DNA from 2 places in the Cupriavidus sp. CP313 genome. Region 2 is predicted to be linked to the other one. Evidence: riboswitches for the same ligand, from Rfam matches in the RefSeq annotation. Region 2 holds a riboswitch; the other holds the start of a gene.
The links. Region 2 has a riboswitch for glycine ahead of gcvT (glycine cleavage system aminomethyltransferase GcvT). Riboswitches for the same ligand answer to the same signal wherever they lie in the genome.
Positions count from the first base shown of each region.

Region 1 (15,180 bases), on a different contig from region 2:
GCGCACACGGTAAGCCGCCAGGACGAGATCAGCACTACGCTGGCGCAGAGCGTGCGCGAGATCTCGGCCCAGACCCAGACGCATGCCAGCCAGACTCTCGCGGAGATCGACCGCCTGGTGCAAGCCGCGTCGGACGCGCCGAAGGCGGCCGTCGCGCTGCAGGCGGAACTGGCTTCGCGCGATGCACAGCGCTTCGCCGCGTGGGCCGATACGCTCGGCACCATGACGGCCGCGTTGCGCCAGGAGTGGGAACAGCTGAACGCCCACACAGTAAGCTGCCAGGACGAGATCAGCACTACGCTGGCGCAGAGCGTGCGCGACATCTCGGCCCAGACCCAGGCGCATGCCAGCCGCACCCTCGCTGAGATCGACCGTCTGGTGCAGGCTGCAACGGACGCCCCGAAGGCGGCCGTTGCGCTGCAGGCCGAGCTGGCTGCACGCGACGAACAGCGCTTTGCCAGCTGGACCGATACGCTCGGCACCATCGCCGCGACGCTGCGCCAGCAGTGGGAACAGGCCAGCACGCACGCCGCCACCCGCCAGCAGGAGATCTGTGAGGCCCTGGCGCAGACCGCGCGCGCGATCTCGACTGAGACGCAGGCGCATGCCAGCACCACCCTCGCCGAAATCGACCGCCTGGTGCAAGCCGCGGCCGAGGCACCCAAGGCCGCCACCACATTGCAGGCGGAACTGGCATCGCAGGACGCGCAACGCATGGCTGCCTGGACCGATACGCTCGGCACCATGGCCGCATCGCTGCGCCAGGAATGGGAACGGGCCAGCGCGCACACCGTCAGCCGCCAGCAGGAAATCTGCGAGACGCTGGCCGTCACCGCGCGCGACATGGCAGCCCAGGCGCAGGCCCAGGCCACCGGCACCATCGCCGAAGTCGCCCACCTGATGCAGGCCGCATCCGAAGCGCCCAAGGCCGCCGCGGAGGTCATCGCGGAACTTCGCGAGAAACTCACCGACGGCATGGCGCGCGACAACGCCATGCTGGAAGAACGCAGCCGCATGCTGGAAACGCTGGGCACGCTGCTCGATGCCGTGAATCACGCTTCCACTGAGCAGCGCAGCGCGGTCGACACCCTGGTCGCCACCACGGCGGACCTGCTGGACCGCATCGGCACGCGCTTTACCGACAAGGTCGAATCCGAAACCAGCAAGCTCACCGACATCGCCGCGCAGGTCACCGGCAGCGCGGTCGAAGTCGCGAGCCTGGGCGAAGCCTTTGGCGTGGCGGTGCAGCTGTTCAGCGAATCCAACGGCAAGCTGATCGACCACCTGCAGCGCATCGAGGCCGCGCTGGACAAGTCGATGACGCGCAGCGACGAGCAACTGGCCTACTACGTGGCGCAGGCGCGCGAAGTCGTCGACCTGAGCATGCTGTCGCAAAAGCAGATCCTTGAGGACCTGCAGCAGCGCGCCGGCCAGCAAGCGCCCAGCGCAGAGGCGGCATGAGAGAGGAACTCGACGCCGTCGTTGAGCCGACCGTTCCCGCGTGGGCGGTCTTTGGCGACCTGATGTCGGTGCTGCTGGGCGCGTTCGTGCTGGTCCTGCTGGGGGTCATCGGCGTGCAGATGGAACTGTCGGCCAGACTGGAAGCCGAGGTGAAGCAGCGGCAGGAGGAAGCACAGCGCCGCGAAACGCTAGAAAAGGCGCTGGCGGGGCCGCTGGCGGCCGGCCGCGTGACGCTGGTGAACGGGCGCATCGGCATCAGCGGCAACGTGCTGTTTGCACTCAACTCAGACCAGCTGCAACCTGAAGGCCGCGATCTGCTGAAGAGCCTGGCGCAGCCATTGTCTGCCTACCTGCGCAGCCGCGACGAGATCCTGATGGTCAGCGGCTTTACCGACGACCAGCAGGTGCGCGAAGGCAACCGCCGCTTTGCCGACAACTGGGAGCTGTCGGCGCAGCGCGCCCTGACCGTGACCCGCACCCTGATCGATGCCGGCATCCCGCCCACCTCGGTGTTCTCTGCCGCCTTCGGTTCGCAGCAGCCTGTGACACCGAATGCCGATGCCGAGGGCCGCGCGAAGAACCGGCGCGTCGAAATCTCGCCGGTGCCGCGCGTGACCGCGGGCACGGTGAAGCCGCATGGCTAGCCTCGACGTGGCAGCCGATATCCGCGCGCAACTGGATGCCTGGCAGGCCAGCGGCGCCGACCAGGCCGATCCCGTGCGCTTCCGCCTGATGGAAGCGCTGGCCCGCCGTTCCGGCGGACACAGTGGCGCGGTGCGGGGCTTGCTGGATGAGCGCCTGCGAGGTCTGGTCGCCGCGTATGCCGCCATCGTGCAGCGGTACACAGGCCAGGATAGTGATGCTGCCGATGGTGCCGCGCCATCCACGCCAACATCCAGCCCAATAGCCAGCGCGCTTGGCACACTCGTGCACGACATCACCGCGCGCGCCAGGCCCGCCGTCGCGGTCGCCTCGAACGATGCCCGATCGCACACGCCGGTGCCGGCACACGCACCCCAGTCCGACGCGCCGCTGGTCGATGCCCTGGCCGACTACTTCCGCGAGACCTGGGCCAGGGTCAGCGTCGAGCAGCACTTCCGCCTGTCGCTGGAACGCGTGCCGGAGAATGCCGGGCCGCTCAATACCGACCATCTCGTGCATCGTTCGCTGTCCCTGATGCGCGAGACGTCGCCGGAATACCTGCGGCATTTCCTGTCTTATGTCGAGGGCATGTCCTGGCTGGAGCAGTTGGGCGCAGCGGCAGCGGCCGAAAAAGAAGCGGCGCGCGCCGCCGCGGCCAAAAAGAGCGTGCGCGGCAAGGCTCGCAAATAGCAGTCCGGCCCGCGCCTCAGCGCAGCCGCAGCACCACCTTACCGAAGGCCCCGCGTTCCAGGTGGTCGAGCGCCGCAGGCAAGTCCCCAAAGTCATACTCGCGCTCGATCACCGGGCGCAGCGCCAGCCAGTCCACGGCACGCACCAGGTCCTGCAGCGCGCGCCGGTGCGACACGCCGATCCCCTGCACGGTCACGCGGCCATGCCGACCTGGCCTCGCACCGCTGCCTCGTCTACATGCATGGCGGCGAGTCCGTGCCCTGGTCACTGGCCGGTCCCGACGGCAATATCGCGCGGCCGGAGCTGGCTCACCACCTCGGCTTTGACGATATCGACACCATCGCCGCGGCGGCCGTACGTGGCGCGGGCCTGGTCAATGTCCCCTTGTGGCTGGTGCGGGAGCCGCTGGACCAGGGCACGCTGGTGCGCGTACTGCCGCAAGCCTCGGTGATCCGGACCCCGCTGCACCTGGTGTGGCCGCGCACCCGCTTCCTGCCGCACAAGCTGAGGGTGACGATCGATTTGCTGGTGGAGGCGATTCCCGGGGTGCTGGCGCTGGATTGACGCCGGCGGCGCAAGTCGCCCGCTATCCCTTCACCGCAAACCCGTACAACGCTGCGGCGTTCCGCCACCGGAGCGCAGCGGACAAGGCCGCGCCGGCCTCCTCGCTGTCACCGGGCGCCCCTTGTCCCGGCCATGCGGCAAGCATCCGGCACTCGTCGACCCGAGCCGGCGCCTCGTGATTGGTCCATGGCCAGTCGCTGCCCCACAGTATGCGGTCATCGCCCACGACTTCGCGCCATCTCTGCGCAAGCCCGTGCCAGTCCTGAGGGGATGCAAGCCGGTATGGCGCGCTGATCTTCACCCAGACCTGGCGGCGCGCGCGCACGGCAGAGGCCACGTCGAAGATCGAATCCGCGGTTCCTGCGGGGCCGGGCCGGCCAAAGTGATCAAGCACGACCGGCGCGCCGGTATCGCCAAGGGCCGCGTCAAGCTGCGCCAGCACCATGGCGCCATCGCCGTTGCTGGTATGGAGTTCGACATGCCAGCCCAGCCCGGCGATCCGGGAGAACAGCCCTCGCCATGACGCAGTGGCGATGCGCTGCCAGTCCGGATCGCCATACAGGTTCAGGCGGATGCCCCGCACGCCGGCGCCGTGCAATGTGGCCAGTTCCTGGTCCGTCACTTCCGGGTCGACCACCGCAACGCCGCGCAAGCGCCCGGGCATTGCCTGCAGCGCGGCCAGCAGCGCCGAATTGTCGGTGCCGAGAAAGCTGGTCTGCACCACTACCCCATACAGGTCTCCCAGCTCTGCAAGCCGGGCGTGCCAGCCCTTCAGGTCGGCGGCATAGGGCGGCCGGTAGCGGGCCGATGGCGTGGCCGGTCCGGCATCGAAGACGTGGAAGTGGGTATCCACCAGCGGCAAAGCGCACTTGCTCATCAGTCAGCCCCTCAGTGGCGCGTCTCAGTGGCGCGGGTATATCCGGATATGGCATCCGAACCCGCGTCAGTATTCTAGTCCTCTAGAGGACATCGACATTGACATCAATTTAGCACGGGTTCGGCATGCCAGACAACGCGCTGCTCCAGACCACGACCACCGCCGCGGGCCTGAGCCGCTACGGCCAGATCGCGGCAGAACTGCAGGTAAAGATCGTTTCCGGCGCGTGGACGCCCGGCAGCGCCATCCCTGCGGAAGGCGCGCTGGCCAAGGAATTCGGCATTGCGCTGGGCACCATCCGGCAGGCCATCGCCGTGCTGGTCCAGCAGGGCCTGCTGGAGCGCGTGCAGGGCAAGGGCACCTTTGTGCGCAAGGGACTGAGCGGGGCCAGCCTGATGCGGTTTTTCCGCTTCGGCGGCGCCGATGGCGCGCCGGCGGTGCCGCGCTCGGAAATCCTGTCGTGCCGCGCCGTGCGCCTGGACAAGGCCATGGCAACCCGCTTCGGGCTGCCGACCGGCGCGCGCGGGCTGGCGATCTCGCGCCGCCGCTGGCTGGAAGACACGCCCCGGCTGCTGGAATCGATCTGGCTGCCGCTGCCGCGCTGCGAGGCCCTGCAGCAGATCCCGCCGGTGCAATGGGGCGACCTGCTCTACCCGCTGCTGGGCAGCGCCTGCGGCATCACGGTCCATCGCGCCGTGGACGAAGTGACCTTCCGCACGCTGGCAGCAGACGAGGCCGCCTTGCTGGACTTGCCGGATGCGCACCCGTGCGCGGTCGTGACCCGGCATGCCTTCGACCTGGGCGGCAACTGCATCGAATACCGGCTGACGCGGGGCGACGCCTTTGCCTTTCGCTATACCGCGGACGTCCGCTGACGGACCGCGCCGAGGAGACAGACCCATGCACGTACGCCACGCGATCGCCGCCACGATCGCTGCCATGATCGCCACCACCACGCTGGCGCAGGCCGCCGACACCGCAGCTGCCTGGCCGGCACGCCCCGTCACGATCGTGGTGACGTATCCGCCGGGCGGCGGCGCGGACCTGATGGCACGGCTGATCGCCCCGGGTCTCGGGCGCGAGCTGGGCCAGACCGTCGTCGTCGAGAACCGCCCGGGTGCCGGCGGGCAGATCGGTGCCGCCTATGTCGCCAAGGCGGCACCGGACGGCTACACGATGATGGTCGATGCCTCCTCTTATGCGGTGAATCCCAGCCTCTATCCGCGCCTGCCCTACGATCCGGACAAGGCCTTCCGGCCGGTCGGCGTGCTGGCGCGCTATCCCAATGTGCTGGTGGCCACGGCGGGCTTTCCCGCCAGCAAGGTCAGCGACGTCCTGGCCATGGCCAGGCAAAAACCAGGCTCGGTCGCCTTTGCGTCCTCGGGCAATGGCTCGGCGCAGCATCTGGCCGGCGTGCTGTTCGAGCAGCGCGCGGGGGTCGATCTCCTGCATGTGCCCTACAAGGGCGGCGGCCCGGCCATGACCGATGTCATCGCCGGCCAAGTGCCGCTGTTCTTTGCCAACGTGGCTTCGAGCCTGCAGCACATCAAGGCCGGCAAGCTGAAGCCGCTGGCGGTGACCAGCCATGCCCGCACCCAGGCATTGCCGTCCGTGCCCACCATGCAGGAAGCCGGCGTGGCGAGCTACGAGGTCTATGAATGGAATGCGGCCTTCCTGCCCGCCGCAACGCCGGACCCGATCGCAGCGAAGCTCGCTGACGCCCTGCAGAAAGTCATGACCAGCCCCGAGATCCGGCAACGCGTGGCCGAGCTGGGCGGCGAGGTCGTGGCTGCGCCGCCCGCACAGGCACGGCAATTCATCGACGGGCAGACCCGGCTATGGGCCAAGGTCATCCGGGACGGCAACATCAAGCCCGAATAGCACCCACCAGCACCGCCCCTGCCCCACCACGGCCCAGCTACAGAACTTTCAGGAGACAAGCATGACCCCGATAAATCCCCTTCGACGCCATCTGCTCAAGACCACCGCCGCGCTAGGCGCGTGCGCGCTGGCGCCAACGCTCGCGCGTGCCCAGGCCTGGCCGGCCAAACCGATCCGGCTGGTGGTGCCGTTCGCACCGGGCGGCAGCTCGGAGATCGTGGCGCGCTCCACCGCGGCGGAGCTGACCAAGCTGCTCGGCGTGTCAGTGTTCGTCGAGAACAAGCCCGGCGCGGCCGGCAATATCGCGATGGGCGAAGTCGCGCGCGCCGATGACAACCACACGCTGATCCTCGGCCATATCGGCACGCTGGCGGTCAATCCCTTTATCTTCCCGAAACTGCCCTACGACCCCGTCAAGGACTTCCGCGCGATCTCGCTGCTGTCGAAGGTGCCGAGCCTGTATGTGGTCCACCCCGACGTGCCCGCGAAGAACCTGAAGGAGTTCGTGGCGCTGGCCAAGAGCAAACCAGGCAAGCTGAACTACGGTTCGGCCGGCAACGGCAGCGCCGGCCACCTGGCCTTTGAATACCTGAAGGCCGCGACCGGCACCTTCATCACCCATGTGCCGTATCGTGGCAGCGGCCCGCAGATCACCGACCTGCTGTCGGGGCGGCTGGACGCGGCCGCCGTCGGCGCGCCCGCGATCATCCAGTTCATCAAGGCCGGCAAGTTGCGCTGCATCGCCACCGGCACGACCCAGCGCATTCCCCAGCTGCCTGATGTGCCAACGGTTGCCGAACAAGGCTATCCCGGCTTCGAAATGACGCAGTGGTATGGCCTGCTGGCGCCGGCATCTCTGCCCCAGGCGGCCGCCGACAAGCTGGCGGACGCCACCGTGAAAGCAGTGAAGAGCAAGTCGTCGGTCGAGCGCCTGAGCGCCGATGCGGCGATTGTCGTGGGCGACACGCCGGCGGAGTTCGCGCGTTTTATCGCGCAGGAGCAACAGCGCTGGAAGCCGATCATTGCGCGCGCGGGCATCAAGCCCGACTAAGCGGACAGCCGCTGGGCCGGATCACCCCGGTCCAGCCTCAGCCGGCGATGCCAGCCCAGCGCAGGTGCTTGCCCCAGTCCGCGTCGCTGATCACGCCGGACACGCCCTGCCGCTGGCCATCGGCGCGATAGAAGTACGTGCGCGGCATCTCGCCCATCCAGTCCGGGTCGACCGCATAGCGCAGCCGCTCCTGCGGCTCGTGCCCGAATACCCACGCGTTGCGCGTGAGCCTGACGCGCTGGAGCAGTTGCTGCACCTGTGGCAGCGCGTCGGGGTTGTCCGTCGCCAGCGTGACGACGCGCAGGTCCGGATGCTTCGTACGCAGCTTGTCGATGGCGTCGAAGTTGCGCTTGCAATAGATGCAGTCGAGCGACCACACCACCAGGACAAAGGGCTTGCCCTGCTGGCTGGCTGCCAGCTGGGTGGCGCTGGCCGATGCGAACACAGCGACGCGGTCGGCCGGTTGACTGCCGGCATTGGCGGCAGTCATCGCCAGGGTCAGCACGGCAGCGGCGAGCAGCTTGCGGCGGGATAGCATCATGCGCCCTCCTTGCCCAGCGGGAACACCTGGAAGCCCTCGGCCTCGGTACGCCACAGCACGTAGGCGCGGCCGGCATGCTGCAGCAGGTGCGGTTGGTCCGAGTCGCGTTCTGTGCCGGCCAGCTTGCGCGTCTGCCAGGTCTTGCCGCCGTCTTGCGACAACATCGCTGACAGGCGTGTCTGCTGGCCGTCGAACGATTTCCAGGCCACCGCGATCTCGTTGTCGTTCAGCGCGACGATATCGGCATGCTGCGCGCGCGGGTCATCCAGCGGGCGCTGTGCCTGCAGCTTGCCGTCCTTCCAGCGCCCCACCGAGACCGTGGGCTTGCCTTCGCGCACGTTGAACCAGACCATATGCACTGTGCCATCGGGCGCCACCGAAGCGCCGGGGCCGTGGTGCGGGCAGGCGTCGATGCGCCAGTCGTCGAAGGTGGCGCGCTGCATCGGCGTGGCCTTGCCGTTGGTGCCCAGCAGCGCCAGCGCGTGGTCGCGCGCGTTGGGCGGGAACACATGGCGCCACAGCGCCAGCATCTTGCCGTCGGGCGTGGGCGACAGCGCGATGCGGCAGCATTCGCACGACTGGTCGGCGATCTTGTAGTCGCCCTGGAAGGTCTTGCCCTGGTCGGCCGAGACCGCGTAGTAGACCGCGGCGCCGGCATACGGCTGCTTGCGCGCCTCGGCGGCAACCACGTCGCGCTTGTCGATCCAGCTGACAAAGACGCGCCCGGCGTTGTCCACCGCGATGGCGTCGAAGCGGTGCGCGATCTGGTCGCGGTTGGCATGCACCGTCAGCGGTTCGGCGAAGGATTTGCCGCCGTCGGTGGAACGCGCAAAGCGGATAAAGCCGGTCCACGGCGTGGGCAGCGGCTGGGTCCAGGTGACGAAGATCTCGCCGTCGCGCCCGGTGGCGACCTTGGGCCGGCTTTCATGATCGGCGGCGACTGCTTCCGGCGTGCTGTTGACATGCTGCGCCGGCCCGAAGCTGCGGCCATGATCGCTCGACGCCCGCACGGCAACATAGGGGCCGTCCTTGTAGGCGATCCACAGTTTGCCGTCCCGATCGAAGGCGGCGCCGGTGCCCAGCTCGCTCATCTTTGCGGCCTTGGCCTGCCCGCCGTGGCCGCTGTGATCGCCGTGCGTTTGCGCGGTCGCGGCCAGCGCGGCACAGGCCATCATCAGCCCGGCAACGATCAAGCGGAAACCGGGGCGAACGCCTTGCATGGTTGTGGTCAGCCTGTTCACGTGCTCAGAAGGAGAGTTTCGCCTCGGCGTAGAACGTCCGGCCCGGATACGGGTGGTAGACGTAGTAGCGCTGGTCGGTGAGGTTGTCGATGCCAAGCCCGAGGCGCACGTTCTTCGCGGGCCTGTACGTCACCTTGACGTCAAAGGTCAGGAAGCTGCTGGTGCCGCCGAAGGTGTCGGGATTGACGTCGGAATTGTCGAGCGTATTGTACTGCCGCCCCGAATAGGTCATGGCCAGCGTGCCGGCCCAGGCCGGCGTGATGCGATAGGTGCCCATCAGGTTGGCGCGCCACTTGGGGATGCGGTAGAAATACTTGCCCACCGAGGCCGGGTTGTTGGCGTTCTCAAGCGTCTTCGAATGGTTGTAGGCCCCGCTGGCCGACAGGTCGAAGCCGCTGACGAAGACATCGCGCGCGTCATAGGCCAGCTCGATGCCGCGGGTGCGCACGCGGTCGACGTTCTGGAAACTGGTGACGGTCGGGAATACCGTGGTGTTGGTCTGGCTGACCAGGGCATCGCGGATATCGTCCTCATACACCGAGACCCGGAAGTACGACGAATCCACTGTACGCTCGAAGGTCAGGTCCTTCGAGAACGATCGCTCGGGCCGCAGGTTGGGATCGTTGTTGATCAGCGCGGTCCCGGTGATGCGGCCCTGGAACAGCTCGCTGACAGTCGGGTAGCGATAGGCCTGGCCCAGCGACAAGCGGCCCAGCCAGTCCTGCCCGAAGGCCTTCTCCAGCGCCAGCTTGGGCGACCAGTTGGATTCGCTGCGCACCGGGTAGCCGATATCCACGCCGGGCTGGCTGCGGCTGCCGTCATAGGCGCGCCAGTGTTCGTAGCGCACGCCGGGGATCAGCTTCCAGTCCTCGGCGAAGTACCAGGCGTCCTGCGCATAGAGCGCCTGGGTCTCGGTCTTGCCGGCAAAGGCGTTGTTGAAGGCGGTGATGGTGGCCGCCTGCCAGTCCGAGGTGTTGTAGGTGGTGTTGCTCAGCCGGTAGTTGTCGTAGTGATAGCCGAACGTGACCCAGTGCCCGCCCTGCAGCTGCTGCGGGCGGTAGTCGGCCTTCAGGTCGAGCGTGCGCCAGCCGGTGCCGTCACCATAGGTCACCGTGCCCGGCCCGCTGCCGACGGTGTTGGCGCTGCGGCTGATGTCCTTGCTGACGTCGAACAGCGACGCCACGCCCGAGAAATTCCAGCCGGTCTCGTTGCGCGTGCGCAGCGACAGACCATAGAGCCAGCGCGCGTCCTCGCCGTTGCTCGGGGCAAAGGCGTTGGCGGGAATCACATAGCGATAGCCGCCGATATTCACATTACCGCTCGACACCGCATTGCCATTGGCATCGCGCAGGTAGCTGCCCGTGGCGCTGGAGCGGTCCTGTTGCCAGTAGGCGGCAGTGAACTGCGCCTGCAGGGTATTGGTGATGTCGTAGCCGAGCTTGAGCTTGAGCTGGTCCTGCACCGTGTGCGTGACGCCCTCGCTGTTCACGCCCATCACCACGCGGTCGCGGCCGGTCTGGTCCTGGTCGAAGTAGGCGCCGGTGACCGGCTTGTCGGCAGAAGTGGCGCGGGCTGTGGAGCGCGCCGCGGTATAGAAGCTCAGCGGCTGGCTCTTGCTGTCCTGCCGGTCCACGCTGACCAGCCACGAGAACGGGCCGACGCGGTCGCCCACATAGGCGTTGGCGTGGACTCCGTTGAAGTTGTCGTGCGTGCCATACAGGCTGAAGCGCTGCGTGAACAGCTGCACGCTGGCATCGCCCTCGAACTTCTCCGGCGTGCGCGTGGTGATCAGCACCGTCGCGCCCAGCGAGTTGCCGGGATACAGCGCCGAATACGGGCCGTACAGCACGTCCATGCGCTCGATTTCGGCGCTGTTGACCAGCGACCAGCGCGGCGGGAAGCTGAAGTCCGAACCCAGCAGGTTGGACAGCAGCAGGCCGTCCGCATAGACCAGCCCGCGCGCCGACTGGCGCGAACTGGTGCTGCGCACCGAGATGATCGAGTTCATATCGCCGATGAAGCGCTTGCGTACGGCGAGGTTGGGCGCGTATTTGAGGGCGTCTTCCGTGTTCACCACATTGAAGTCGGCCATGCGGCGGCTGCTGATGCCGTAGGCCGGCGAGGGCGTGTTGGGCGCTATGGCCGGCGTCTCGCCGCGCTCCGACTTGGCCGAGACCACCACCTCCTGCAGCGGCTCGGGCGCGTCCACCACCTGGGCGGCGGCGACGGCGGGGCCCATCAGTACCGCCGAAACGGCCAGTGCAATGCGATTTTTCTTCACTGGAAAACCTTGTTGTCGTCTTTTTTGGCTCACCCCACCTGAGCGCAGCATACGGCGCTTCTCCCCGAGAGCGAGCGCTGACATTTTATGGGGCACAGGGACGCAGGCCGATGCGACATAGCGACGCGGGCGGCAGGCCGCCTAAGCGTTAACCCGCATATCCAACGTCGAGCCTTGTCACTACATTGCCCCGATTGGCCTCAAGCCAATGTGATGCAGGGAGAGACTGTCGCGGCGCCCGCCGCGGACAGCGCCGAAGGAGCAACCGCCCCGGAAACTCTCAGGCAAAAGGACCGGCATCACCAGTCAGTGCACTCTGAAGAATGCCGGACGCTATCGTCCGCCGGCATACCGAAGGAGCAAGCGCGCCCCGCCCTGGCGGCCGGGTGTCGTGAATCTCTCAGGTCCAGAACAGAGGGGGCGTCCGCCACGCATATTGCGTCCGGGCTCCCACCATCGACGTTCCTGGAACCTGCAGATCATGAAATCAATCGCTGTCATCGGCGGTGGCATCACGGGTGTCACCACGGCCTACGCGCTGGCCCGGCGCGGATTCTCCGTCACGCTGTTCGAACGGCACCGCTATGCCGCCATGGAGACCTCGTTCGCCAATGGCGGACAGCTATCGGCCTCCAACGCCGAGGTCTGGACCCACTGGTCGACCATCGTCAAGGGCATGAAGTGGATGCTGCGCAACGACGCCCCGCTGCTGGTCAATCCCCGGCCGAGCTGGCACAAGCTGTCGTGGTTCGCCGAGTTCATCGCCGCGATCCCCCACTACCGCCGCAACACCATCGAGACCGCGCGCCTGGCCATCGCCGCGCGCGAGCACCTGTTCGCCTGGGCGGCGCAGGAAGGCATTGATTTCGACCTGAAGAAGGAAGGCATCCTCCATATCTACCGCGACAAGGCCGGCTTCGAGCAGGCCGGCCGGGTCTCGGCGCTGCTGGCGCAGGGCGGGCTGGAGCGGCGCGCCGTGACGCCCGAGGAGATGCGCGCGATCGAGCCGACGCTGGCCGGGTCGTACTACGGCGGCTACTTCACCGAGAGCGATTCCACCGGCGACATCCACAAGTTCACCAGCGGCCTGGCCGCGGCCATCGATCGGCTGGGCGTGCGCTGCCTGTACGGCCAGGACGTGCGGGCGGTGAAGACCGACGGCAGGCGCGCCACCGTGACCGTGCAGGACGGCGCCGACACGGCCAGCTCCACCTTCGACGGCGCCGTGATCTGCGCCGGCACCGCCAGCCGCGCGCTGGCCGCGGGGCTGGGCGACCGCGTCAACATCTATCCGGTCAAGGGCTATTCGATCACGGTCAACCTGACCGACGAAGCCAGCCGCGCCGCAGCACCGGTGGTGAGCCTGCTCGACGACGAAACCAAGCTGGTCACCAGCCGCCTGGGCGACGACCGCTTCCGCGTGGCCGGCACCGCCGAGTTCAACGGCTACAACCGCGATATCCGCGCCGACCGCATCCGCCCGCTGGTGGAATGGGTGCAGCAGTGCTTCCCCGGCGTCAGCACGCGCAGCGTGGTGCCTTGGGCCGGGCTGCGGCCGATGATGCCGGATATGCTGCCGCGCGTGGGGCGCGGGAGGGCGGCATGCATCTTCTACAACACTGGGCATGGGCACCTGGGGTGGACTTTGTCGGCGGTGACGGCGGATATGGTGGCGGGGGTCGTTGACCAGCATCTCGGCGCGAAGGTGGCAGTCGCGCCGCGTGCGTCGCTGGCATTGGCCAAGGCCTGAGCCTGGGTGCGGGGGTGTCTTCTCCCCTCTCCCATTTGTGGGATAGGGGCCACCGTGCTCGAACAGCGCCGCGCCATGATGGAAGCATGGGGCGGCGCATGTATAGGCTTGAAAAATAGTGGATGTGATGCCCTATCTTCGCCCGGATGAATATCCAAGCCATCCACCAATTAATGAGGCTGCGACCATAGACACGAACCAGCCAACAAAGAACAGATTCGCTGCATGCTGATTCGTGTCGAACAAACTTCCTGTCCCGCGCAAAACTACAACGCCGAAGAGATATAACCCGCCCCAAGCAGCAAGCGTAGCCAGGACAGCGCCCGTAATAGCGCCGATGACTGCTCTCAGTTTCTTCATATTACGGGGAAGAAAATAATTGTCTTCGAGTTGCGAAAAATCTTCTTGGTTTTCGTGTCTTGCATCATTGATCCTCGGTCGGAAATAGCTTGCTTTCCGAATGCCATTGAGCCGAAATCGGCGGTGGGGATCAATCAGACATGGCCTAAATTTTGGGATGATTCTTCAAAAAGATTTGCATGCCGGCCGGGCGGCCTGAAGCCTATTGTTCACGGGACGACCGCGACCGGCCTCCTGGTTGTGGAGCGCTCGGTGCGGCAGCCGCACGCTCGGCCTGCGCCCGGCTGCGCGAGCGGCGTGCGGGCTTCCAGCCCCATCCTGTAGGCCGCGTCGAGTGAGACATGCCCTCTCCCCCGGCCCCTCCCGTAAGCGCGAGAGGGGAGAAACCCCATGGACGGTTTTCGACTCACCCGGGGCGTCGCCCCAGACTGCCCACGATCCCCTTGCGGAAGGTCAGCACACACACGATGAAGATGATGCCCGTCACCATCGACACCGATTCACCGAGCCCGTTGAACCAGTCGATGCCCGTCACGGCCGCAAGGTAGCTGCCCAGTTCGCCCAGCTTGTTCTCCAGCGCGATCACAACAAACGCGCCGACGATCGGGCCGGTGAGTGTGCCGAGCCCCCCTAGCAGCGTCATCAGGATCACCATGCCGGACATCGACCAGTGCACGTCAGTCAGCGTCTCGAAGCCCAGCACCAGCGCCTTGACCGAGCCGGCCAGCCCCGACAGCGCCGCCGACAGCACGAAGGCGGTCAGCTTGACGCGGTCGACGTCATAGCCCAGCGAGATCGCGCGCGGCTCGTTCTCCTTGATCGCCTTCAGGATCTGGCCGAACGGCGAATGCACCGTGCGCACGATCAGCGCAAAGGCGGCGACGATGATCGCCAGCGCCACGTAATACAGCGTCAGGTCGTCCGACAGCGGCAGCACCCCGAACAGCTTGCCGCGCGGAATGCCCTGCAGGCCGTCCTCGCCGCCGGTGAACGGCGCCTGCAGGCAGATAAAGAACAGCATCTGCGCCAGCGCCAGCGTGATCATCGAGAAGTAGATGCCCTGCCGGCGGATGGCCAGCGAGCCCACCACATAGCCGATCAGCGCGCCCGCAGCGGTACCCAGGATCAGGCCGATTTCCGGGGTCACGCCCCAGACCTTCATGGCATGGCCGGCGGCATAGCCAGCGCCGCCGAAGAAGGCCGCGTGGCCGAACGACAGCAACCCGGTATAGCCGATCAGCAGGTTGAAGGCGCACGCGAACAGCGCGAAGCACAGCACCTTGAGCACGAACACCGGATACGCACCGGCCAGCGGCGCGGCCAGCAGGCACACCAGCACCACGCCGTACATCACCTGCTTTGGCAGGCGCCCCGCCACCTGCTGCTGCCGCATGCCGATTGCGGCGATAGATTGTCCGCTCATCACTTCTCCTTTCCGAACAGCCCTGCCGGGCGCAACAACAGCACCACCACCATGATGACGAAGACAACGGTGGAAGATGCTTCCGGATACAACACCTTGGCCAGCCCTTCGATCACGCCCAGCCCCAGCCCGGTCAGGATCGCGCCCATGATCGAGCCCATGCCGCCGATCACCACCACCGCGAACACGACGATGATCAGGTTCTGACCCATCAGCGGCGACACCTGCATGACCGGCGCCGCCAGCACCCCGGCAAACGCGGCCAGCGCCACGCCGAAGCCGTAGGTCAGCGTCACCATCCGCGGCACGTTGACGCCGAACGCCTCGACCACCTTGGCGTTCTCAGTGCCGGCGCGCAGGTAGGCGCCCAGCTTGGTCTTCTCGATCACGTACCAGGTGGCAAAGCACGCCGTCAGCG
Region 1 covers NZ_JBSVZB010000006.1:46,555-61,734, reverse strand. Annotated here, with positions in the region: gene ACW4E8_RS10690 (DUF802 domain-containing protein) at 1-1,461, shown strand, start outside; gene ACW4E8_RS10685 (OmpA family protein) at 1,458-2,105, shown strand; gene ACW4E8_RS10680 (DUF2894 domain-containing protein) at 2,098-2,793, shown strand; partial or broken gene ACW4E8_RS10675 (zinc-binding dehydrogenase) at 2,810-2,995, opposite strand; gene ACW4E8_RS10670 (LysR substrate-binding domain-containing protein) at 3,049-3,357, shown strand; gene ACW4E8_RS10665 (amidohydrolase family protein) at 3,380-4,234, opposite strand; gene ACW4E8_RS10660 (GntR family transcriptional regulator) at 4,360-5,109, shown strand; gene ACW4E8_RS10655 (tripartite tricarboxylate transporter substrate binding protein) at 5,135-6,115, shown strand; gene ACW4E8_RS10650 (Bug family tripartite tricarboxylate transporter substrate binding protein) at 6,177-7,166, shown strand; gene ACW4E8_RS10645 (TlpA family protein disulfide reductase) at 7,204-7,707, opposite strand; gene ACW4E8_RS10640 (sialidase family protein) at 7,704-8,927, opposite strand; gene ACW4E8_RS10635 (TonB-dependent receptor) at 8,953-11,280, opposite strand; glycine riboswitch at 11,437-11,535, shown strand; glycine riboswitch at 11,536-11,654, shown strand; gene ACW4E8_RS10630 (D-amino acid dehydrogenase) at 11,666-12,979, shown strand; gene ACW4E8_RS10625 (branched-chain amino acid ABC transporter permease) at 13,746-14,690, opposite strand; gene ACW4E8_RS10620 (branched-chain amino acid ABC transporter permease) at 14,762-15,180, opposite strand, start outside.
Region 1: it holds a riboswitch for glycine, as region 2 does, so the genes downstream of both, ACW4E8_RS10630 (D-amino acid dehydrogenase) here and gcvT (glycine cleavage system aminomethyltransferase GcvT) in region 2, are expected to answer to the same signal.

Region 2 (15,180 bases):
GAGTAACCCTGGAAGTTGCGCTGCAGCCGCCCTTCGCGCTGGGCCACGGCGAGGTCGTCGTCGGGCAGCGCGAAATGGTCCATGCCGATATAGACGTAGCCCTCGGCGGTCAGCCGCTCGATGGTGGAGACCAGGATGTCGAGCTTCTCGCCGGCGGGCGGCAAGGCGGTTTCGTCGATGCGGCGTTGCGGCTTGAACACATGCGGCAGGTGCGCGTAGCTATAGACCGAGAGCCGGTCGGGACGCAGCGCCAGCACCTGCTCGATGGTGCGGCCAAAGCGCGCCGCGGTCTGGTGCGGCAGGCCGTAGATCAGGTCCAGGCTGACCGAGCGGAAACCCAGCGTGCGCGCGGCATCCACCACCGTGCGGGTCTCTTCGAAGGGCTGGATGCGATGGATGGCCTGCTGGACCTCGGGATCGAAATCCTGCACGCCCAGGCTGACGCGGTTGAAACCCAGCTCGGCCAGCAGCGCCATGCGGGCGTGGTCGACGCGGCGCGGATCGATCTCGATCGAATGCTCGCCCTCGGCCGCCAGCTCGAAATGCTCATGCAGCAGCGCCATCACGCGGCGCATCTCGTCGGGGTCGAGGAAGGTCGGCGTGCCCCCGCCCCAGTGCGACTGCAGCACCTGGCGGCGCGGCCCGAGCCGGTCTGCCACCAGCGCCATCTCGCGGCCCAGGTAGTTGACGTAGCGGGCGCTGCGGCCATGGTCGCGCGTGATGATCTTGTTGCAGCCGCAGTAGTAGCAGATGTTCTCGCAGAACGGGATATGCAGGTACAGCGACAGCGGCGCCGGCGCGTCGGCCCGGCAGGCGGCCAGTGCGTCGTGGTACAGCGACAGGTCGGGGCCGTTGCGGAAGCGGTCGGCCGTCGGGTACGAGGTATAGCGCGGGCCGTTGCCGTCGATGCGGCCGGCCAGCGCGCGGAAGTCGGACAGCGCGCGGCGGTCGGGCGCAGGGGAAGTCATGGCAGACGGGGTCATTGGGGGCGCGGGGGAATGGGTGTGTGACGGCCCATCGTAGGACTGCACCGCCGCTGGCGCGTTGACCGCCGTCAAGCGCGGGCATCGGACCTGCCAGATACGCGCGGCGCCGAGGGGCGGCGGCCGTCACATTGGTGTCATGTGTGGCGGATACGCTGCGCGCCACCGCCGGCCCGCGCGTCACCTGCCCCTGCCCCTGCAATGCCAACTCCCGACCAGACTCCGATGTTTCCGCCGTACCCACCGCTGCGCAGCCACCTGGCAGCACCGGCCGGGCAACGGCGCCGCCTGCTTGCCGCCGCCGGCGCGGCACTGGCCCTGCCCGCCTGGCCAGCGCTGTCGCAGGCCCAGGCGCAGGCGCGCCGCACGGTCGTGGTCGGCCACCTGCTCGACCGCGGCGGCGCGCAAGCCGACCTTGCGCGCGACTACCTGGCCGGGGCCAAGGTCATGTTCGATGCCGTCAACGCCGGCAACGGCCCGGTGCGCATCGCGCACGTGGTCCGCGACGCCGATCCCGACCCGCGCCGCGCGCTGGCGCAGGCGGTGTCGCTGGCCGATACCGACCGCGCCGAGCTGCTGTTCGGCCCGGGCGACCGGCTGTTGCCGGCGCTGGCCGCATCGGCCGAGCTGGGCCGGCGCGGCGTGCAGATCGTGGCGCCGCTGTCGGGCCTTGGGCTGGCGGCCGACAATGTCTGGTTCACCCGCGCCGACTACCAGGCCGAACTGGACGCGGCGGTACGCCAGTTGCGCAGCTATGGCCTGACCAGCATCGCGCTGGCCCTGGCGCCGGACTTCGCTGCCCCGTCACTGGCCCGGCTGGAGGCGCAGACCGGGACGCGCGCGGTGCCGCTCGAGGCCAATCCCGACGCCGCCGCCCGGCGCATCGCCGCCACCCGCCCGGGCGCGGTGATCGTGGCGGGCGATACCCTTGCCTACGCCGGGCTGGGCCGCGCGCTGGCGGTGCAGGGCTGGTACGGTTTCCTGGTCGGGCTGTCGTCGGTCAGCGCCACCGCCGCGCGCGAGATCCTGGGCGCTGGCTACAACGGGGGCATGGTGCTGACCCAGATCGCGCCCGGGCCGCAGCAGGCCACGCTGCGGGTGGTGAAGGAACACGTGGCGCGCATGAAGCAATACCTGGATGAGCCGCCGTCGCCGGCCACGCTAGCCGGCTATATCGGCGCGGCGTGGCTGGCGCGCGCACTGGCCGGCCTGCGCGGCAGCGGCGCGGCCGAAATGCGGCGGGCGCTGCAGGGGCGCGTGGACGTGGGCGATTTCCCGCTCGACTTCACGCACGGGCAGCGCGGCTCGCAGTACGTCACGCTGGCGGTGTCAGCCGCGCGGTAAGGACAGGCGCGCGCGCACGCCGCCTTCGGGGCGGTTGCTCAGGGTCAGCTCGCCGCCATGGCGCGCGGCAATGTCGGCCGCGATCGACAACCCCATGCCGACCCCGCCGGTGGCGCGGCTGCGCGAGGATTCGACGCGGTAGAACGGCTCGAGCACGCGCGGCAGCTCGTCGGGCGGGATGCCGGGGCCGTTGTCGCAGATGTCGATCAGCACGCGCTGCGGGCTGTCGGTCAGCACGATGCTGGCCGCGCCGGCGTAGCGCCGCGCATTTTCCACCAGGTTCACCACCGCGCGCCGCAGTTCGGACGGGCACGCCAGCAGCGGCTGCGCCTGGCCGCTGAGCGCGACCTCGTGGCCGGTCTCGGCGGCATCGTCGACCACCGCCTGCAGCAGCGCCAGCACATCCACACGCTGGCGCGGGCCACCGGCTTCGTCGCGGTCGCGCAGGTAGTACAGCGTGGCATCGATCAGGCCGTTCATCTCGGCCAGGTCCTGGCGCAGCCGGTAGCGCACGTCACGGACATCCGCGCTGTCCATGCGCTCGATGCGCAGGCTCATGCGCGTGAGCGGCGTGCGCAGGTCGTGCGACACCGCCGCCAGGAAACGCGATTGCTGCGCCAGCTGCGTGCGGATGCGCTGCTGCATATGGTTCAGCGCCTGCGCCGCGGCACGCGCTTCGGCCGGGCCGGCGCGCTCGTCCAGCGGCGCGGCGTGCACGTCCTGCGCCAGCCGGCCGGCACCGCTGGCCAGCTCCTGCACCGGGCGCGCCAGCAGGCGCGCGCCGGCCCACGAAGCGGCCACGATCGCCGCTACCTGGAACAGCAGGCCCAGGTGCGGCGGCCAGGGCCAGCGCGGCGGCGGCCGGGGCGGCATGCGTTCGGCGGGCACCCCGGCGGGCGCGCCTTCCGTCCGCGGCCCGGGCGGCCACGCCTCGGGCGGAGGCGGCGGCCCGCCGGGGCGGTCACGCAGCACGTGCTCGCTGCCCGGCCGCGGGAACAGGCTTTCGATCACGGTCATGCCAAGCAGGTGCATGGCCAGCATGATCGCAGCCATCACCACGAACAGCCGCACGAACATCGAATCATGGCGCGCCAGCCGGCCCATCGCGTTCATCCTTGCTGCGTGGCGGTAAAGACATAGCCCTCGCCGCGCACGGTGCGGATCAGCGTGGGGTCGCGCGGATCGTCGCGCAGCTTCTGGCGCAGCCGCGACACCAGCAGGTCGATGCTGCGGTCGAACACATCGAGGCCGCGGCCGCGCGCCTGGTTGATCAGCAGTTCGCGGTCGAGCACGCGGTTGGGCTGTTCGACAAAGGCCAGCAGCAGGCGGAATTCGGCATTGGACAGCGGCACCACCACCTCGTCGCGGTCGACCAGCTGGCGCAGCGTGGTGTTCAGGCGCCAGTCGCCGAAGCGCACCTCATGCCCGGAAGGCGCCGCGCCCTGGCGCGCGTCGGCGCCGTGGCCACGGATACGGCGCAGCACGGTGTGGATGCGCGCCACCAGTTCGCGCATCTCGAAGGGCTTGGTAACGTAGTCGTCGGCGCCAACTTCCAGCCCGACCACGCGGTCGGCCAACTCAGCGCGCGCGGTCAGCATGATGACCGCGACTTCGGTGCGCGCGCGCAGTTCGCGGCACAGCGCCAGGCCGTTTTCGCCGGGCAGCGACAGGTCAAGGATCACCAGGTCGTAGCGCGTGGCGGCCATCGCCTGCCGCATCTCGGCACCGCCCTCGACGCCATCGGCCTGCATGCCGAAGGTGGACAGGTAGTCGGCCAGCATGGCGCGGATCTGGGGATCGTCGTCGACGATCAGCAGGCGGATCGGGAGTGTGGGGGTGAATTCCATAAGCGAAGGGATCGGCATATGCCGGCAGCAGGGGCCGGTGCCGGGGGGCATGCGGTGCCCAACTTTACCAGCCCGCGATGCCCCCACTGTGCCGGCTTTGTATCAGCCCTGATACGCAGTCTTGCCGGCCAGCCGTCCTTTGTACGGGATTGCAATACGGGCCTGACCAAGTGCTCAAGCATTGGCATGCAGCCTTCCCTAGCATGGACCGGCATTGACCCGAGCCAACCGCGGGCATCGTGCGGCACGTTGCCACGACGGTGTCCGCCATCACAGGAGAACGCCATGCCATTTCCCCTTTCCCGCCTGCGCACCGCCGCTTCCCTGCTGGCGCTGTGCACCGTGTGCCTGCTGGCCACGCCGGCCAGCGCGCTGCAATCCGGCCCGCCGCCGACAGGGGCGATGCCGCCACCGCCCGCCGCGCCGGCATTCGCTGAGTCCCTGGGACTCAGTGCCGCGCAGGCCAGGCTCTGGCAGGCCGCACGCAGCGCCACGCGCGAAGCCGAGGCCCATGCACTGGAACTGCACGCGCGCCTGCTGCGCGAGACCGCCGACGAAACCCCCGACGCGCCGCTGCGGCCGCGCGCGCAGGCCATGGACCGACTGCACGATGCGCTGGAGCAGGACCGCCGCGCGGTGCGCGAACGCTGGCTGGCGCTCGACGACAGCCTCGACGCGGCCCAGCGCCGGCGCCTGCGCGCCGCGCCCGAAGCCGCGCGCTGGCTGGGCCTGCCGCCCGCGGGCGCGATGATGCCGCCGCCGGGCGGACCGCAGCGGTAGGTTCGCAGCCGCCGCAAAAAAACGCCCCCGTACGCTTCACGTGCCGGGGGCCGAATAACAGGGAAGTTCCGAACGAGAAGTCCGGCGCAGCAGGCAGACCGGGCGGGCCTGCCGCGGCGCCACCGGCGCAAACGGCGCGAGCAGCACAGCCGCCATACTAGGTACGCCTGCACCCGGCGTCTTGTCAGCCTGGTAGGCCTTTGTATCGGGACTGTAGCGCCCGTTCAGCCCGGGGCCGTCTTGCCGCCGGTTCCCAGCAGCGCCTTGAGCGCGCCGAGCCGGTCCTTGGGGCTCATCGCCGGGGTTTCATCCACCGGCGCAGGCGCTTCCTCCAGCTTCATCTCGCCGATAAAGCGCGAAGGCTGGCACGAGTAGGTCTCGCGCGCGCGCTTGCGCTTCTTGCACCAGCTGACATGCAGGCTGCGCTGGGCGCGGGTGATGCCGACATACATCAGCCGCCGCTCTTCCTCGATCTTCTCGTCGCTCATGTCCTCGTCTTCGCGGCAGTGCGGCAGGATGCCCTCTTCCACGCCGACCAGGAACACGTGCGGATACTCCAGCCCCTTGGACGCATGCAGCGTGGACAGCCGCACCGCGTCGGGATCTTCCTCGCGGCCTTCCAGCATGCTCATCAGCGCCACGGTCTGGGTCAGTTCGAGCAGGTTCTTGCCTTCGCTGCCGAAGCCGTCGGCATTGTCGAAACCGGTGGCTTCCTCGCCTTCCGCGCCTTCGGGCTTGGTGCCCTTGCGCTTGAGCCAGTCCAGAAATTCCAGCGTATTGGTCCAGCGCGACTGCGCCTGCCGTTCGTCAAAGGCGTCGTACAGGTAGGCCTCGTAGTGGATGCCTTCCATCAGGTCGTCCAGCACCACGGTGGCGGGATCCTTGGCCGCACGGTCGGCCAGCCGCACCATCGATTCGCAGAACACGCGCAGCGGCTCCAGCTGGCGCGGCTGCAGCTTGCCTTCGATGCCGCCCATCATCGCGGCCTCGAACAGCGACACCTTGGCCTGTCCCGCGAAGGTGCCCAGCACTTCCAGCGTGGTAGTGCCCACACCGCGGCGCGGCGTGGTGATGGCGCGGATAAAGGCGGGATCGTCGTCGGGGTTGGCAATCAGGCGCAGGTAGGCGCAGATGTCCTTGATCTCGGCCTTGTCGAAGAAGCTCTGGCCGCCCGACAGCACATAGGGAATCCGTTCGCGCCGCAGGATCTGCTCAAACAGCCGCGCCTGGTGGTTGCCGCGATACAGGATGGCGTAGTCGCGAAACTGCGCGCGGCGCTCGAACTTGTGCGCGGACAGGCGGAACACCACCGACTCGGCCTCGTGCTCCTCGTCGTTCATCGGGTGGATGGCGATGGGGTCACCCATGCCGTGCTCGCTCCACAGCTTCTTGTCGAACAGCTTGGGATTGTTGGCGATGACCGCGTTGGCCGCTTCCAGGATGCGCACGGTGGAGCGGTAGTTCTGCTCCAGCTTGATCACCTTCAGGTCCGGGAAATCGGTCTGCAGCCCGCGCAGGTTGTCCAGCGTGGCGCCGCGCCAGCCATAGATGGCCTGGTCGTCGTCGCCCACCGCGGTAAAGGCCGGCGCACGCAGGTGCGAGCCGCCCGCCAGCAGCTTGAGCAGCTGGTACTGGCAGGCGTTGGTGTCCTGGTATTCGTCGACCAGGAAGTAGCGCAGGCGGTTCTGCCACTTGAGTTGCACCGCTTCATTGCGCGCGAACAGCTCGGCCGGCAGGCGGATCAGGTCGTCGAAATCCACCGCCTGGTAGGCGTGCAGCGTCGCCACGTAGTTGCGGTAGACCAGCGCGGCCTGGTGCTCGTCGGCATTGGCGGCCTGCGCGATCGCTGCCTCCGGATCGACCATGCCGTTCTTCCACAGCGAGATCGTGCCCTGCACGCCGCGGATCAGCTTCTTGTCGGTGGTGCCCAGCTGCTCCTGGATCAGGCCGAAGCAGTCGTCCGAATCCATGATCGAGAACTGCGGCTTCAGGCCCACGTGCTCGGCCTCCATGCGCAGGATCTGCACCCCGAGCGAGTGGAAGGTACAGACCGTCAGCTGCTTGAGCGGGATGCGCTTGCCCTCGCGCGTGGTCTTGCCCTCCATCAGCTTGCCGATGCGCTCCTGCATCTCCTTGGCGGCCTTGTTGGTAAAGGTGACGGCGGCGATATGGCGCGGCTCGAAACCCTTGTCCTCGATCAGATGCGCGATCTTCTGCGTGATCACCCGGGTCTTGCCGGAGCCCGCCCCGGCCAGCACCAGGCAAGGGCCGTCCAGGTAGCGGACGGCTTCGGATTGGGCGGAGTTCAGGCCATGGGTCATGCGTGGGATGCGGTTGGAGGCAGGGAAATCAGCAGGAACAGCGGAAGGCCAGGCGGGACACGCCAGCACCCCAAAAACGGGCACGGCGGCAAAGCTGACGATGTTAACACGCTGGCCGCGGCAGGTCAGTCGGCGAAAACCGCGTTGACAGGGCCGGTTGTGTCACCGGCGTAACACTTCGTAAAGGCCGGAGCCAATCGCGCAACGCAACGCTCTAACTGGTATGTCCCCCGGCCTGCGCGGCGGGGGTGACATGCTTGAATCATCACATCGGAGCCAATAATGAAAACCCTGCAGACTTTGACCAAGGTGACCCTGATCGGCGCGACCGTTGCGGCCTTTGCCGGTTGCGCGGACATGACCCCGAAGCAGCGTAATACCGCCATTGGCGCGGGCGCGGGCGCCGTGGGCGGCGCCATCCTCACCGACGGCAGTGCGCTGGGTACGCTGGGTGGCGCGGCCGTGGGCGGCGTGATCGGTAACGTTGTCACCGACGACAAGAAGAAGTAAGCCGGACCGCCGCAGCGACAGGTACGGCAGGCTCCCCTGGCCGGTTTGACAAAGGCCGGGGCCTCCCGTACATTGCGCGCATCCGACCGGGAGAGCGCGCATCGCCTGCGCCGCCGAAGGGGTATCACCCGAAAACTCTCAGGCACCACGGACCGATCGGATCGGCATGCAATATGCACACGATGCATGCCGCACTCTGGAGAGCGGCACCCGCCATTCGTGGCGAGCGTGCCCACCGAAGGGGCGCACGAGGACGGGGTCCGGCAGGATCCGCCTTGTAATCTCTCAGGTATCGAGGACAGAGGGGTCATCCGCCGCAGCGGATTGCTACGCCACATTCAGGCGCGGCGAGCGTTGCGGCGGATGGCCCTTTTTTGTTTTCGCCAACCGAGATTGCCCCCGAGGATTCCATGACGCTCCAGGCCACGCCCCTCAACGCCATCCACCGCGCCCTCGGCGCCCGCATGGTTGATTTCGGCGGTTGGGACATGCCGGTCAACTACGGCTCCCAGATCGAAGAACACAATGCCGTGCGCACCGACGCCGGCATGTTCGACGTGTCGCACATGTGCGTGGTCGACCTCACCGGCGCCAATACCCGCAGCTTCCTGCGCGGCCTGCTGGCCAACAATGTCGACAAGCTGCAGACCCCGGGCAAGGCGCTCTACTCCTGCATGCTGGACGAGAAAGGCGGCGTGATCGACGACCTGATCGTCTACTTCTTTGCCGAAGACCGCTTCCGCCTGGTCGTCAACGCCAGCACCGCGCTGGGCGACATCGAATGGATCCGCGCGCGCAATGCCGCTACCGGCAGCGATGTGACCATCACGCCGCGCCGTGAGGATGTTGCGCCTGCAGGCGTGCAGCCTCTGGCGATCGTCGCCGTGCAGGGGCCCAACGCCCGTACCAAGGTGTGGAGCACCTTCCCCTCGACCCAGCCTTCGGACGCGCTCAAGCCCTTCAACGCCGCCGTGGTCCAGGACCCGGCCATCGGCGAGATCATGGTGGCGCGCACCGGCTACACCGGCGAAGACGGCTTCGAACTGGTGGTGCCGGCCGAAAACGTAGCCGCCGTCTGGGAAAAGCTGAACGCCGCCGGCGTGCGCCCGGCGGGCCTGGGCGCGCGCGACACGCTGCGCCTGGAAGCCGGCATGAACCTGTATGGCCAGGACATGGATATCAACACCTCGCCGCTGGATGCGGGCCTGGCCTGGACGGTGGACCTGCAGAGCGAGCGCGACTTCACCGGCAAGGCGGCACTGGCCGCGGCCGGTTCGCGCCAGCAATTCCTCGGCCTGATCCTGCGTGACAAAGGCGGCGTCCTGCGCGCCCACCAGAAAGTGATCACCCCGGCCGGTGACGGTGAAATCACCAGCGGCACCTTCAGCCCGTCGCTGTCTCAGTCCATCGCCTTTGCCCGCCTGCCGAAGGATGTCGCCGTGGGCGATACCGTGCAGGTGGAGATCCGCGACCGCAAACTCAACGCGACTGTGGTTAAACTGCCGTTTGTGCGTAATGGCAAGGCACTCGTGAGCTGAGGCTCATACCAACGGTCGCCCTCGCCTGCCGGCAGCTTCGCCGGGCAGGCATCACCCAACAAGAAACAGATCTGAATCCGGAGAACCTCCATGAATTTCCCCGCTGACCTCAAGTACACCGAGTCGCATGAGTGGGTACGCGTCGAAGCCGACGGCACGCTCACCATCGGCATCACCGACCACGCGCAGGACGCGCTGGGCGACATCGTCTTCCTGGAACTGCCCGAAGTGGGCAAGTCGGTTGGTGCCGGCGACGCGCTGGCAGTGGTGGAATCGGTGAAGGCCGCTTCCGACATCTACGCCCCGGTGGCCGGCGAAGTGATCGCCGTCAACGAGGCCGCCACGGCCGCCCCGGAGAGCGTCAACGCCGACGCCTTCGACGCGTGGCTGTTCAAGCTCAAGCCGGCCAACGGCGACGACGTCAACGGCCTGATGTCGGCCGACGCCTACAAGGCCAGCGTCGGCGCCTGACGCCGGCGGCGCCGGTCCCTGCCGCCTACGGGCGGACTGGCGGACCGGCCCCTGCAGACAGACGCGCGCCGTCCCGGCTGACCACCGGCCGGCGCGCACCCCACGAGGTTCTTGCCAATGAACGCCCCGCTTCCCATGAACGCCGCCCAAGTGAACCGGCCCACGCTGGCCGAACTGGAGGCGCGCGACGCCTTCGCCGCCCGCCATATCGGCCCCGATACCCCCGAGCAGCAGCACATGCTGAAGGTGCTTGGCTATGACAGCCGCGCCGCGCTGATCGACGCCGTCATCCCCGACGCCATCCGCCGCCGCGACGGCATGCCGATGGGCGAGTTCACCGAGCCGCTCAGCGAGGAAGCCGCGCTGGCAAGGCTGCGCGGCCTGGCAGGCAGGAACAAGGTGCTGAAGAGCTTTATCGGCCAGGGCTACTACAACACCGTCACGCCCGGCGTCATCCTGCGCAATATCTTCGAGAACCCGGCCTGGTACACCGCCTACACGCCTTACCAGCCGGAAATCTCGCAGGGCCGCCTGGAAGCGATGCTGAACTTCCAGCAGATGGTCACCGACCTGACCGGGCTGGATATCGCCAATGCGTCGATGCTGGATGAAGGCACTGCTGCAGCCGAAGCCATGACGCTGCTGCAGCGCGTGAACAAGCACGATTCGAACACCTTCTATGTGGCCGACGACGTGCTGCCGCAGACGCTGGAAGTGGTACGCACGCGCGCGCTGCCGATGGGCATCGAAGTCAAGGTCGGCCCCGCCGCCGATGCCGCCGCGGCCAACGCCTTCGGCGTGCTGCTGCAGTACCCGGGCGTGAATGGCGACGTCAACGACTACCGCGCCATCGCCGATGCCGTGCACGCCGCCGGCGGCCTGGTGGTGGCTGCCGCCGACCTGCTGGCGCTGACCCTGATTGCCGCACCCGGCGAATGGGGTGCCGACGTGGCCGTGGGCAACTCGCAGCGCTTCGGCGTGCCGCTGGGCTTCGGCGGCCCGCACGCCGGCTATATGGCGGTGAAGGACGCATTCAAGCGCTCGATGCCGGGCCGCCTGGTCGGCGTGACCATCGATGCGCAGGGCAACAAGGCCTATCGCCTGGCCCTGCAGACGCGTGAGCAGCATATCCGCCGCGAGAAGGCCACCTCGAACATCTGTACCGCGCAGGTGCTGCTGGCCGTGATGGCCTCGATGTATGCCGTCTACCATGGCCCGCAGGGCCTGAAGCGCATCGCGCAGCGCGTGCACCGCCTGGCCGCGACGCTGGCCGCCGGCCTGCAGGCACTGGGCTTCGCGCGCACCAACGCCAGCTTCTTCGACACGCTGACGCTGGAAACCGGCTTCAACACCGATGCGATCCATGCCGCAGCCACCGCGCGCGGCATCAACCTGCGCCATATCAGCGCCACGCGCGTCGGCATCTCGCTGGACGAGACCGCCACCCGCGCCGACGTGGTCGCGCTGTGGGAAGTCTTCACGCAAGGCAAGCCGCTGCCCGCCGAACTGGACTTCGACAAGCTCGAGGCCGTCGCGCAGGACGCCTTCCCGGCGGCGCTGGCACGCGCCAGCGAATACCTGACCCACCCGGTCTTCAACACGCACCACGCCGAGCACGAAATGCTGCGCTACCTGCGCATGCTGGCCGACAAGGACCTGGCGCTGGACCGCACCATGATCCCGCTGGGCTCGTGCACGATGAAGCTGAACGCCACCAGCGAGATGATCCCGGTGACGTGGCCCGAGTTCAGCCAGATCCACCCGTTCGCGCCGCTGGACCAGACCGTGGGCTACCGCGAGATGATTGACCAGCTCGAGGCCATGCTGTGCGCCGCCACCGGCTACGCCGCGGTCAGCCTGCAGCCCAACGCCGGCTCGCAGGGCGAGTACGCCGGCCTGCTGATCATCCACGCCTACCATGCCAGCCGTGGCGAAAGCCATCGCGACATCTGCCTGATCCCGTCGTCGGCGCACGGCACCAACCCGGCGTCGGCGCAGATGGCCGGCATGAAGGTGGTGGTGGTGGCCTGCGACGAGAACGGCAACGTTGACCTGCAAGACCTGGCGAAGAAGGCCGAGCAGCACAGCAGGAACCTGGCGGCGATCATGATCACCTACCCGTCCACGCACGGCGTGTTCGAGCAGGGCGTGCAGCAGATCTGCGAGATCGTGCACCAGCATGGCGGCCAGGTCTACGTGGACGGCGCCAACATGAACGCGATGGTCGGCACCGCCGCGCCGGGCCAGTTCGGCGGCGACGTGTCGCACCTGAACCTGCACAAGACTTTCTGCATCCCGCACGGCGGCGGCGGCCCGGGCGTGGGCCCGGTCGCGGTCGGTGCGCACCTGGCGGACTTCCTGCCCAACCAGGACAGCGTGGGCTACCGCCGCGACGACCGCGGCATCGGCGGCGTGTCGGCGGCACCGTTCGGCTCGGCCAGCATCCTACCGATCTCATGGATGTATATCGCGATGATGGGCTCGGCCGGCCTCACCGCCGCCACCGAGAATGCGATCCTGGCGGCCAACTACGTGGCCAAGCGCCTGGCGCCGTACTACCCGGTGCTGTACACGGGCCAGCACGACCTGGTCGCGCACGAGTGCATCCTGGACCTGCGCCCGCTGCAGAAGGACACCGGCATCAGCAATGAAGACGTGGCCAAGCGCCTGATGGACTACGGCTTCCACGCCCCGACCATGAGCTTCCCGGTGCCGGGCACGCTGATGATCGAGCCGACCGAGAGCGAGGCGCTGCACGAGCTGGACCGCTTTATCGATGCGATGATCGCGATCCGCCAGGAAATCGGCCGCGTCGCCGACGGCACCTTCGACCGCGACGACAACCCGCTCAAGCACGCGCCGCACACCGCCGCGGTCGTGACCGCCGACGAGTGGACCCACAAGTACACGCGCGAGGAAGCCGCTTACCCGGTGGCATCGCTGCGCACGCAGAAGTACTGGCCGCCGGTCGGCCGTGCCGATAACGTGTACGGTGACCGCAACCTGTTCTGCGCCTGCGTGCCGGTCAGCGATTACGTGGTGGACTGAGGCGTAGCGCCGCCGCAGCCGCGGCGGCCCGCCAACGAACTATGCTCGAGATGACGGGCATCGCGATGTCGTGGTGCCCGTCGCAGCCACGCCAACCCACCAAAAAGAGCCTCTTCAGGGCCATCCCATTGCTGGAGACATTCCGTGGCAGTCAGCGTCTTTGATCTGTTCAAGGTGGGCATCGGCCCGTCGAGCTCGCATACCGTGGGCCCGATGCGCGCGGCCCTGATGTTTGCGCAGGGGCTTGAGCGCGACGGCCTGCTGCCGCAGGTAGCCAGCGTGCGCGTGGAGTTGTACGGCTCGCTGGGCGCCACCGGCAAGGGCCACGGCACCGACAAGGGCGTGATCCTCGGCCTGATGGGCGAGGCCCCCGACACCATCGATCCCGATTCGATCGACACGCGCCTGGCCGCGCTGCGCGCGAGCCGCGAGCTGTCCTTGCTGGGCCAGCATATCGTGCGCTTCGTCGAGAAGGAGCACATCGCCTTCTACCGGCGCGAGGCCATGGCCGAGCACCCCAACGGCATGAAGTTCCATGCCTTCGACGCCAGCGGCGCATCGCTGCGCGAGGCGCGCTACCTGTCTGTCGGCGGCGGCTTCGTCGTGACCGCGGGCGCACCCAACACGCAGGTGCTCAATGCCGCGCAGCAGCTGCCACACCCGTTCCGCAGCGGCAAGGACATGCTGGAGATGGCCACCGCCAGCGGCAAGAGCATCGCGCGGCTGATGATGGAGAACGAGCTGACCTGGCGCAGCGAGGTGGAAGTCACCAGCGGCCTGCTGCATATCTGGGATGTGATGCAGGCGTGCGTCGCGCGCGGCTGCCGCACCGACGGCGAGCTGCCGGGGCCGTTCAGGGTCAAGCGCCGTGCGCCCGAACTGTTCCGCAGCCTGACCGAGCGCGCCGAGCGCACCCTGTCCGACCCGCTCTCGGTGATGGACTGGGTCAACCTGTACGCCATTGCCGTCAACGAAGAGAACGCCGCCGGCGGGCGCGTGGTCACCGCGCCGACCAATGGCGCGGCGGGCATTATCCCGGCGGTGCTGCACTACTACGACCGCTTCGTGCCCGGCGCCAACCAGCAGGGCGTGGTCGACTTCCTGCTGACCGCGGGCGCGATCGGCCTGCTGTACAAGCTCAATGCGTCGATCTCCGGCGCCGAAGTCGGCTGCCAGGGCGAGGTCGGCGTGGCCTGCTCGATGGCGGCCGGCGCGCTCGCCGCGGTGACGGGCGGAAGCCCCGCGCAGGTGGAGAACGCGGCCGAGATCGGCATGGAGCACAACCTCGGGCTGACCTGCGACCCGGTTGGCGGGCTGGTGCAGATCCCGTGTATCGAGCGCAACGCAATGGCCTCGGTCAAGGCGGTCAACGCGGCGCGCATGGCCTTGCGCGGCGACGGCACGCACTACGTGTCGCTCGATTCGGTGATCAAGACCATGCGCGAGACCGGCGCCGACATGAAGACCAAGTACAAGGAGACCGCGCGCGGCGGGCTGGCGGTGAATATCGTGGAATGCTAGGGGCAGCGCGGCGTATCATGGCGGCGTTCCCCGAACGAAAAACAAGAGGGCAGCCATGCAGACCTTCCACCAGCTGTTCGACGAGACCTCGTCCACCTTCACCTACCTGCTGATCGACGCCGCCACCGGGGACGCGCTGCTGATCGATCCGGTCGACCACCAGCTGGAACGCGACCTGGCGCTGCTGAATTCCACCGGCGCGCGGCTGGCCTGGGTCATCGAAACCCATGCCCATGCCGACCACATCACCTCGGCCGGCCACCTTGCGCTGCAGACCGGCGCGCACACTGCGGCGCCGTCCGGCTGCGATATCAAGCCCGCCCAGAAGCAGCTGATCGACGGCGATACTGTCGCCTTCGGCAAGCAGGTGCTGCGCGCCATCCATACACCCGGGCATACTGCCGGCAGCATGAGCTACCTGTGGGAAGAGCCCACGCCCGACGGCATGGTACGCCGCGTCTTCACCGGCGATGCCCTGCTGATCGACGGCTGCGGCCGCACCGACTTCCAGTCGGGCGACGCCGGCACGCTCTACGACAGCCTGACCAGGAAGCTGTTTGCGCTGCCCGACGACACGCAGGTCTATCCGGCCCACGACTACAAGGGCCGTACCTCGTCCACCATCGGCCAGGAGCGCGCCCACAACAGCCGCGTCGCCGGCCGCACGCGCGAAGAGTTCATCGAGATGATGCGCAACCTGAACCTGCCGCGCCCGAAGCTGATCGATGTCGCCGTGCCGGCCAACCAGCGCCTGGGCCTGCGCGACGGTGAAAGCGTGCCGCACGGCGCCTGAGGTTTTCCTAACGTTAGGAGTCTT
Region 2 covers NZ_JBSVZB010000019.1:99,571-114,750, forward strand. Annotated here, with positions in the region: gene hemN (oxygen-independent coproporphyrinogen III oxidase) at 1-983, opposite strand, end outside; gene ACW4E8_RS24335 (ABC transporter substrate-binding protein) at 1,185-2,327, shown strand; gene ACW4E8_RS24340 (sensor histidine kinase) at 2,313-3,440, opposite strand; gene ACW4E8_RS24345 (response regulator) at 3,437-4,174, opposite strand; gene ACW4E8_RS24350 (hypothetical protein) at 4,460-4,954, shown strand; gene ACW4E8_RS24355 (UvrD-helicase domain-containing protein) at 5,179-7,275, opposite strand; gene ACW4E8_RS24360 (glycine zipper 2TM domain-containing protein) at 7,558-7,785, shown strand; glycine riboswitch at 7,863-7,950, shown strand; glycine riboswitch at 7,972-8,097, shown strand; gene gcvT (glycine cleavage system aminomethyltransferase GcvT) at 8,196-9,323, shown strand; gene gcvH (glycine cleavage system protein GcvH) at 9,414-9,794, shown strand; gene gcvP (aminomethyl-transferring glycine dehydrogenase) at 9,912-12,842, shown strand; gene ACW4E8_RS24380 (L-serine ammonia-lyase) at 12,987-14,363, shown strand; gene ACW4E8_RS24385 (MBL fold metallo-hydrolase) at 14,419-15,156, shown strand.